Regions from separate parts of the Bacillus sp. PK6-16 genome, predicted to be linked through region 2. Evidence: riboswitches for the same ligand, from Rfam matches in the RefSeq annotation. Region 2 holds a riboswitch; the other holds the start of a gene.

Region 1 (4,039 bases), 2.5 Mb from region 2:
TCCGGCATTTTTTTCTCCAATGACAGATTCGCTTACTGTGTGCGGGATGAGTGAAATCGTTATGGAAGATTCGTCTATATCAAATATCGTTAAACTCGTTCCATCAACAGCAATGGATCCTTTATGCAAACAATAGCGCAGCAGTTCATCAGAAATTGCTATTTTGTAATAGACGGCATTGTAATGTTGTTTTTTATTTAAAATCGTTCCGATGCCATCAATATGTCCTGAAACGAAATGTCCACCGAATCGTCCGTTTGCAGCCATTGCTCGCTCTAAATTTACTTTAGAGTGCGGTTTAAGCATGCGAAGTGATGTCGACTGCATCGTTTCAGGCATTGCATCAACTGTAAATGAAGTAGTTGTAAAGTTTGTTACAGTTAAGCAAATACCGTTAACCGCGATACTATCACCTAAGTGAACATCTGATAAAATTTTCTTTGCATGAATCGTTAATTTCATCGCTTCTCCGCTTTGTTGCATGTTTGCTATCGTTCCTAATTCTTCTACAATTCCTGTAAACATTTTGTCACCTCGTTTCGGGCATTCGCAACGATTTTTATATCATCACCAATTTGTTTCATCTCTTGAATTTTCAAGGAAAGCGCATCTTGTAATTTTGAAAAACCATTTCCTCCAAATAAAGTAGGAGCATCTTTCCCACCAATTAATTTCGGGCTTATATAGGTTACAATTTCATTAAAATTGTTTGTTTTTAAGAAACTTGCATGAATCGATTGGCCACCTTCAACGAATAGAGAAAGAATTTGTTTTTCTCCAAGAAAGGAAAGAAGGTCCTCGATTTCTATATGCTTCGTTTCCATTTGGAATATAGCTATATTTTTAGATTCATAAGAAGATATCTTCTCTTTCTTTACATCCTTACCGACAATAATCCATGTCGGTGCTAAACCATCTGTTATAACATGAGAAGATGGTGGCGTTCGTAAATGGGTATCTAAAACAACGCGAATAGGATGTTTCCCACCACTTGGAATTCTTGTTGTTAAATGAGGATTATCAGCTATAACTGTATTCACTCCAACAAGAATTGCATCATGTGTATGGCGATATTGGTGAACATCAGCACGTGCTTCTTCACCTGTAATCCACTTACTTTCACCAGTTACAGTTGCTGTTTTTCCATCTAAGCTCATCGCTGTTTTGATTGTTACAAAAGGGCGTTTCGTTTTCATGTAGTGAAAAAAGTAGCGATTTAATAAAACTGCTTCTGCTTCAAGAACACCGGTCGTTACTTCAATTCTAGCTTCCTCTAATCTTTTTTTTCCATTACCAGAAACGAGCGGATTACAATCGAGAGTAGCAATTACAACACGCTTAACTCCTTTTTCGATGAGCAATTCACAACAAGGTGGTGTTTTTCCAAAGTGGCTACACGGTTCCAGTGTTACATAAACGGTAGCGTCTTTGGCGTTCTGACCAGCCATTTGAAGGGCATGAACTTCTGCGTGTTCTTCACCAGCTCGTAAATGAGCCCCCATACCAACGATGTTTCCATCTTTTACAACAACAGCACCAACCATAGGATTTGGACTTGTTTGTCCTGATGTCCCTTCTGCTAACTGCAGGGCAATCCTCATATATTCTTGATCTGTCATTTTCTTCACCTCTCCTAAAAAAATCAAAAAACCCCAAGGATTTAATATCCTTGGGGTTTGGGAGACGTGATTTCTAGAAATATAGTTTGAATACGAAAGCATAGGAAAGAAACCTAACGATAATTGATATTTCTGCATAAGGAAAAAACCTAGCAAAATATCGAATTTTTAAACGCTAGTTGTCTCTTTTTATTTCAGTATAAAAAATAAGTATAGAAAATTAAACATATATAAAGAATCAAAATGAATCTTTAAAAATATGCATACTGAAATAAAAGTGTATTCACTATATAAAAAACTAGAAACATATCCTTCTCCCATCCAGACTATACTGTCGGCCCTAGAGTTTCACTAGATCCACCGTTTTCGAGTTGAAAACGGGTCACGGACTTAGAAGTTTTCACTTCATCACCGCCGGTTGGGAATTTCACCCGACCCCGAAGGATGCTGTTTGCTCAAATTATAGCACAAAAAAAATAAAAGGCTAGTAAAAAATATTCGAATGTGAAGAATTGTGTGAAAATATATGCAGGCTGGAATGGAAATAAAAGTATTAGAAATGTTGTAAGGAGAAGGGATATAACGGAGTTGCTAAAAAGAAAAAACATGCACAAAAAAATGTGCATGTCACATGTAAAATTATTCTGCCTCTGGTGCTCTAACAACAGATTCGAATTTACCTTTATGCGAAGCGTCGCAATAAGGCATATTTTTTGATAAACCACAACGGCATAAAGAAAATGCCGGTTTTGCTGGGAATACATTCCCTTGTGAGTCGACTAATTCCACGTCCCCTGTAACGCGAAAAGAGCCATTATCATTTACTTTAATTTGTACTTTTGCCAACGTTATCCCTCCTTCCCAAACGCTTAATTTCATCATATAATCAAGGGAAGTGCTTGACAATATAAAAAGAGCACTTTGTTTGAGAAAGAAGAGAGTGTTATAATAGTTTTCATAACTGACTAGAGTAAGGTGACGAGAGATGGATAAACAATTACATACATTACGAAACATTGCAAATGAGCGCACGTGGGCATCATTTTTGAATGATAATCATCCATATAGTTTGTTACATTGGTCCATTGCAGGTGTAGGGCAAGAGGCAAAGGATGTTTGGTTACTTCAAGATGAAGTAACATTTCAAACGACAGAATTCCCAACGTTAGATGATGCAATGCAATGGATTTCTGAAAATATGGAACAAGTTACAGACGTTTTAGCGCAATAAAAAACAGGCTTATGCAAGCCTGTTTTTTGTTTCTTTCACATATGTGTTTAAAAATTGATCGACGGCTGCTTCGTACTCTTCTTTATTTTCGTTATAAGAGCAAGCGTGTGCACCGTGTTCTGCAATATAAAGCTGCTTATTATTTTCTTTCGCTTCATATAACGCTTTTGTCATATCAGCTAAAATATAGTCGTCATCTTTACTATGAATAAAGAGAACGGGATTGTTAATGTTTTTTATACAGTCGATTGGTGAAACTTCACGAATTGTATAACCGTCACGAACTTTCAAAAATGCGTTTGCTAAAGGTAATAAAGGCCATTTTGGTAAATGGAATTCAACCTTTAAACGGTGCTGTAATTGTCCGTGAAAATCAGAGAAAGGACAATCTGCAATATAGAAATCAGCACCATCTTCTACAAGTCCTGCGTATTGAAGAAGTGTTGCAGCTCCCATAGATTCACCATGAATACCAAGTGTAATATTGGTGCCAAAACGGTTTTTTAGCCAGTCAACTACGGATTTTAAATCATGTTTTTCATAGTATCCATAGCTTGTTGTTTTTCCGCCAGTTTTACCATGACGACGATGATCGTAAATGAGGACGTTATATCCCCTTTTTAAGAATAAGTTTGCATATTTTACAGAGTTTATTTTATTTACAGTTACACCGTGGCAAAAAACCATAAACTTATTGGTGGAATGACCAGCAGGAATGTAATATCCGTGAAGGTCGTATCCGAATTGTGAAGGGATATGAATTTCTTCTTTATGAAGAGCATCAAAATCCTCTATACGAAAATGTTTTTTCGTTTCTCTTTCGAGTACTTCTTCTTCTGTTTTTTTCTTTAAGTACATCACTTTATTTGTAAAGAAAATCCCAAGGGCAGTTATTGCACCTAGTATAGTAAACAATGCTGCAAAAAAACGTTTCATACTTTACCTCATCCTCCAAATACCGTTACATGTGATACACTTATATTGTATCACAATGATATAAAAGGGGAGAAATAGGAAATGCTGCATATACAAAAAATTACACCAGCGATGAAAGAAACAATCCGAATGTTCATGTGTGAGAACTGGGGAAGTTCATTGATGGTGTCACGTGGTAAGGGACATCAGTTAGAAGAGTTGCCAGGATTTGTTGCGCTCTCAGATGACAGAATAATCGGAATTATAACGTATG
Region 2 (4,039 bases):
GTTAGAAAACGTTTCACCCACATCATTATTTCTGTATCTTGCTGAATTGGAATAAACCTCGTATTATTCTGTTGTAAATTTGATATGGTTTGAATAATTAATGATAATCTTTTCCAAAATGTTTCACCTAATTCACCATAATGTAAACCATGCAAATGCGCCGGAAAAGCATAAACTTCCTCCCATTTATGTAACTGCATTTTACCCGTAGGTGTTAACACATATGTATTTTCATGTATTTCTTGAATAAAATCCGCTTGCAACAACTTTGCAACTTCACCATCATAGTCATTTCTATTTAATGATTTATATATTCCGAACAAAAAAGAAATTCGGAACATATTTCCATCTTGTAAAGTTTGCGAAGAACGTTTGCCCTTTAGTAAATAATAAATAGAAGAAACGGTTCTTTCACCATTCAATTGTTTTAAACAATGCAACAAAGTATATTGTATTTGCATGACCGCTTCCACCTTCCAATCTTAACTTCATTCTTTTCAGTACAATTACACTATCTACTGTCGCTCATTAAACTTATCATATAAGAACTATATACTTGTATATATTCTATTGTATCAAACGAAATCATATTTACGTATTTTGAAAATCTTATGACATAATTCAAAAATAAGTTGACACTCTAATTGATAAGCATTATCATTATAATTTTATGTTGAAAAGTTTTACAAACCGTTTTACAATAAGGTTATAATTTTTATGGCGAGCTTTTCACATACATATTATCAGGAGGGAAAAAAGATGGCAAAATATACAATCGTTGATAAAGATACTTGTATTGCATGTGGTGCTTGCGGCGCTGCTGCACCAGACATTTATGACTATGATGATGAAGGTATTGCATTTGTAACATTAGATGATAACCAAGGTATCGTTGAAATTCCAGATGTATTAATTGAAGATATGATGGATGCATTCGAAGGCTGTCCAACTGACTCAATTAAAGTTGCTGACGAATCATTCGACGGAGACGCTTTAAAATTCGAATAGTCTTTTATTAACTTCAAAAAACGCCCCTCCTATTGATGAGGGGCGTTTTTTGTATCTAAATTTTATTTTCCTTAATAAAAAACCATTAGTAGTTTCACACTACTAATGGTTTTAGTATATATTATGCATTTTTCATTTTTGCAAACACCCATACTTTCAGGCGTGAGAATAATGCTACAAATACAATTGTTACAACAATCCCTTTAATTAAATTAAATGGTAAGATTGCCGTTACAACCGTTGTTTTTATAGCTTCGCTAGACATAGCTGGTGAATTTAAAAACCAAGTGTACGCCGGGAATATGATGATGTAGTTTAATACACTCATAATAAGTGCCATTGTAATTGTCCCTAGCATTAATCCTGTAGTTAAACTCTTCACAGTACGATACTTTCTAAATAAGAAAGCTGCTGGCCCAATAAATAAACATCCTGCAATAAAGTTTGCAATTTCTCCAACTGGTACTCCCGTTAAACTTCCTTGAATCCCGTAATGTAAAATGTTCTTTATCGCCTCTACAATCACTCCTGCTACTGGTCCAAAGATAATTGCCGCAATTAGAGCTGGTACATCACTAAAATCAATTTTCAAAAATGGCGGAAGCCCTGGGAACGGGAAATCCAACATCATTAGTAAATATGCAATACTACTTAGCATCGCTACACTCACCATCTGCACTACACTGTTTTTTTGTTTCATCTTTCTCTCTCCTTTTCCATCGATCATCTCATGGAAAGTGGAAAGGTTCTGCTATGCCTATTTTTTCATAGAACGAAAAAACCCTTTGTGTTTTACACAAAGGGAGAATTTAAGGCACATCAAACAGACGTTCAAATCCATATCTTTTTTGAACGCTTGAACCTCCATCTTCTCCCATCCAGACTATACTGTCGGCTTTGGAATCACACCAAATCCTGCCTTAACGGCTCGCGGGCTTAGAACAAAATCATAAATAGTTCATCACCGCCGGTCGGGATTTTCACCCTGCCCCGAAGATAGACCGATATTCTATTTTCCCCTCCATTATACAACAACCTCATAACATTGTGAACTAAAAAATTGTAACTTATTTAAAATTAGTTATTTATTTTTCGTAAAAACAAATAAATTGCGAGATATTTTACAATACAATCCATATTTTTTATTATTCGGCATTTCTCTTTTGAATTACCTAGTCATATATAATTAAAAGTGATAAGATATTGAATTGTTAAGATAAGAACATTTTCTGAGTTATGGAGGAAATGTCATGAAAAAAGACAAGAGACATTCTATTCGAGAAGCAATGAAAAAAAACTTAAGAAAAGAATACTTTTACTTAAAAAAAGAATTACTTTTCTACTGCCCAATTGATTTAGGCACATTCTCAAACGAGACATACTATGCTACTTTCGATGAAGATGGCATCAGTATTTATCAGTATGATAAAAAAACAGAAAGTAAATTAAAATTGTGTGAGCGTCATCCGTGGAAGAGTTGGAATAAAGTGAAGATTGATCACTATTTGACAACTTCTCAATTTATTTTTCAGGGTGAGCGAAATTGGATCTTATCTCTTTTTCAAAAAGGAAAAGAAGCTCAAAAAATTATTGAAGAGCATACATCTTTACAAACAGAAGTTGTTTCCCGCTCTTTCTTAAAAAAACTTCCTGGTTTTCGTTCTAATACACCACTGAATAAATACATCGGTAGTATTTGTTACACTGCACTTATTGCATTTTTATTAAAATGGATGATTCCATTTCAAGCACCACAAATCGCCCTGTATTCTATCTCGATTGGTTGTATGCTTCTTGGCCTACTTTGTTTGACAATCGGTTTAATTGAACCGACTATCGTACTGTTTCGAACAAAAGAGAAAACAAGAACAAAAGTTTTTTACTTATATAGCTATTTAGCTATTTCTGGATTTATATGTGTCTTTATTTTTTGGTAAAAGAAGCCGTCCCAAAATAAATTTTGGGACGGCTTTCTTTTAGATATAGATGCTCTGATTCACTCAATAGTTCTAGCAAAAGCGCCCATATAATTTCATTTACATTGAATCTTATTTAAGAAGAACATAAATTTGTTCAAAGTTTAATTTTCGAAGCGTTTCCTTTACTTAACATATAATTGTTGATTAGGATAAATTAGCTCTTGCTGCAATCCATTTTTTTCTTTAATTTCCTTAAGTGTCATACTAAATTTCCGTGCAATACTAACTAAAGTATCCCCTTTTTGTACGACATATAATGACGAAGAAACAACTTCATTTCTTTGTTCACTTAAAACAAGCAATGGGTTCATCGCATTCTTTTTCGCCATCGTCCATCTTCCTTGATGAAGTTCTAGATGTAAGTGCGCACCTCGCGATTCTCCCGTGTTCCCTACTTCTCCAATTTTTTCTCCTTTGGAAATATAATCTCCTTGATCCACATATCTCTTATTTAAATGTGCATATACAGCCTCATATTCTCCGTGTTTAATAAATACAACATTTCCATAACTACTTGAATAATAAGACCTCGTTACCTTACCATCTTGGATAGCTGCCACAGGCGTTCCAATCGGCGCAGCTACATCAATACCATAATGTTTTCCATGCCTTGTCCCAAAATAATCACTTATCTGACCTTCAACAGGCCATGTCCATCGATTTTCTTCTGCATAAACATGTAATTGAGATACAAACAGTATACTCAATAACATGACACCGCATTTTAAAACTTTCATATACATCCTCCGTTTTCTAATTACCACCATACCTTCTCTATTTTGGTATATTACAGAAAAAAGTATACAAAAAAAGAAAGTGAATTACTCCACTTCCTTCTCTTTTTTATCACGAAAAACTAATGCACTACGGTTATACTCCACATCTTTCACTTGTAATCGGGCATTTATTACTCGAGCTATCGCAAACAAATAATCAGATAATCTATTTACATACTTTAATACAACTTCATTTATTTTCACTTCTTTTTGCAATGATACTATAGAGCGTTCTGCTCTCCTTACAACAGTACGTGCAATATGAATAGTAGCCGC

What was found. A riboswitch is a leader RNA that binds a small molecule or an ion and turns the genes downstream of it on or off. The one in region 2 is predicted to bind FMN.
Region 1: linked by a shared signal. The riboswitch ahead of ribD (bifunctional diaminohydroxyphosphoribosylaminopyrimidine deaminase/5-amino-6-(5-phosphoribosylamino)uracil reductase RibD) and the one ahead of M1D66_RS19485 (ECF transporter S component) in region 2 are both predicted to bind FMN.

Annotation. Positions count from the first base shown of each region.
Region 1 is NZ_CP096511.1:1,317,552-1,321,590, forward strand. It holds gene ribE (riboflavin synthase subunit alpha) at 1-525, opposite strand, end outside; gene ribD (bifunctional diaminohydroxyphosphoribosylaminopyrimidine deaminase/5-amino-6-(5-phosphoribosylamino)uracil reductase RibD) at 507-1,619, opposite strand; FMN riboswitch at 1,925-2,068, opposite strand; gene M1D66_RS06890 (CDGSH iron-sulfur domain-containing protein) at 2,259-2,465, opposite strand; gene M1D66_RS06895 (DUF2552 family protein) at 2,605-2,850, shown strand; gene M1D66_RS06900 (alpha/beta hydrolase) at 2,860-3,786, opposite strand; gene M1D66_RS06905 (GNAT family N-acetyltransferase) at 3,868-4,039, shown strand, end outside.
Region 2 is NZ_CP096511.1:3,813,520-3,817,558, forward strand. It holds gene M1D66_RS19475 (YpbB family protein) at 1-461, opposite strand, end outside; gene M1D66_RS19480 (ferredoxin) at 760-1,008, shown strand; gene M1D66_RS19485 (ECF transporter S component) at 1,130-1,708, opposite strand; FMN riboswitch at 1,871-2,010, opposite strand; gene M1D66_RS19490 (hypothetical protein) at 2,259-2,945, shown strand; gene M1D66_RS19495 (peptidoglycan DD-metalloendopeptidase family protein) at 3,110-3,724, opposite strand; gene M1D66_RS19500 (cob(I)yrinic acid a,c-diamide adenosyltransferase) at 3,809-4,039, opposite strand, start outside.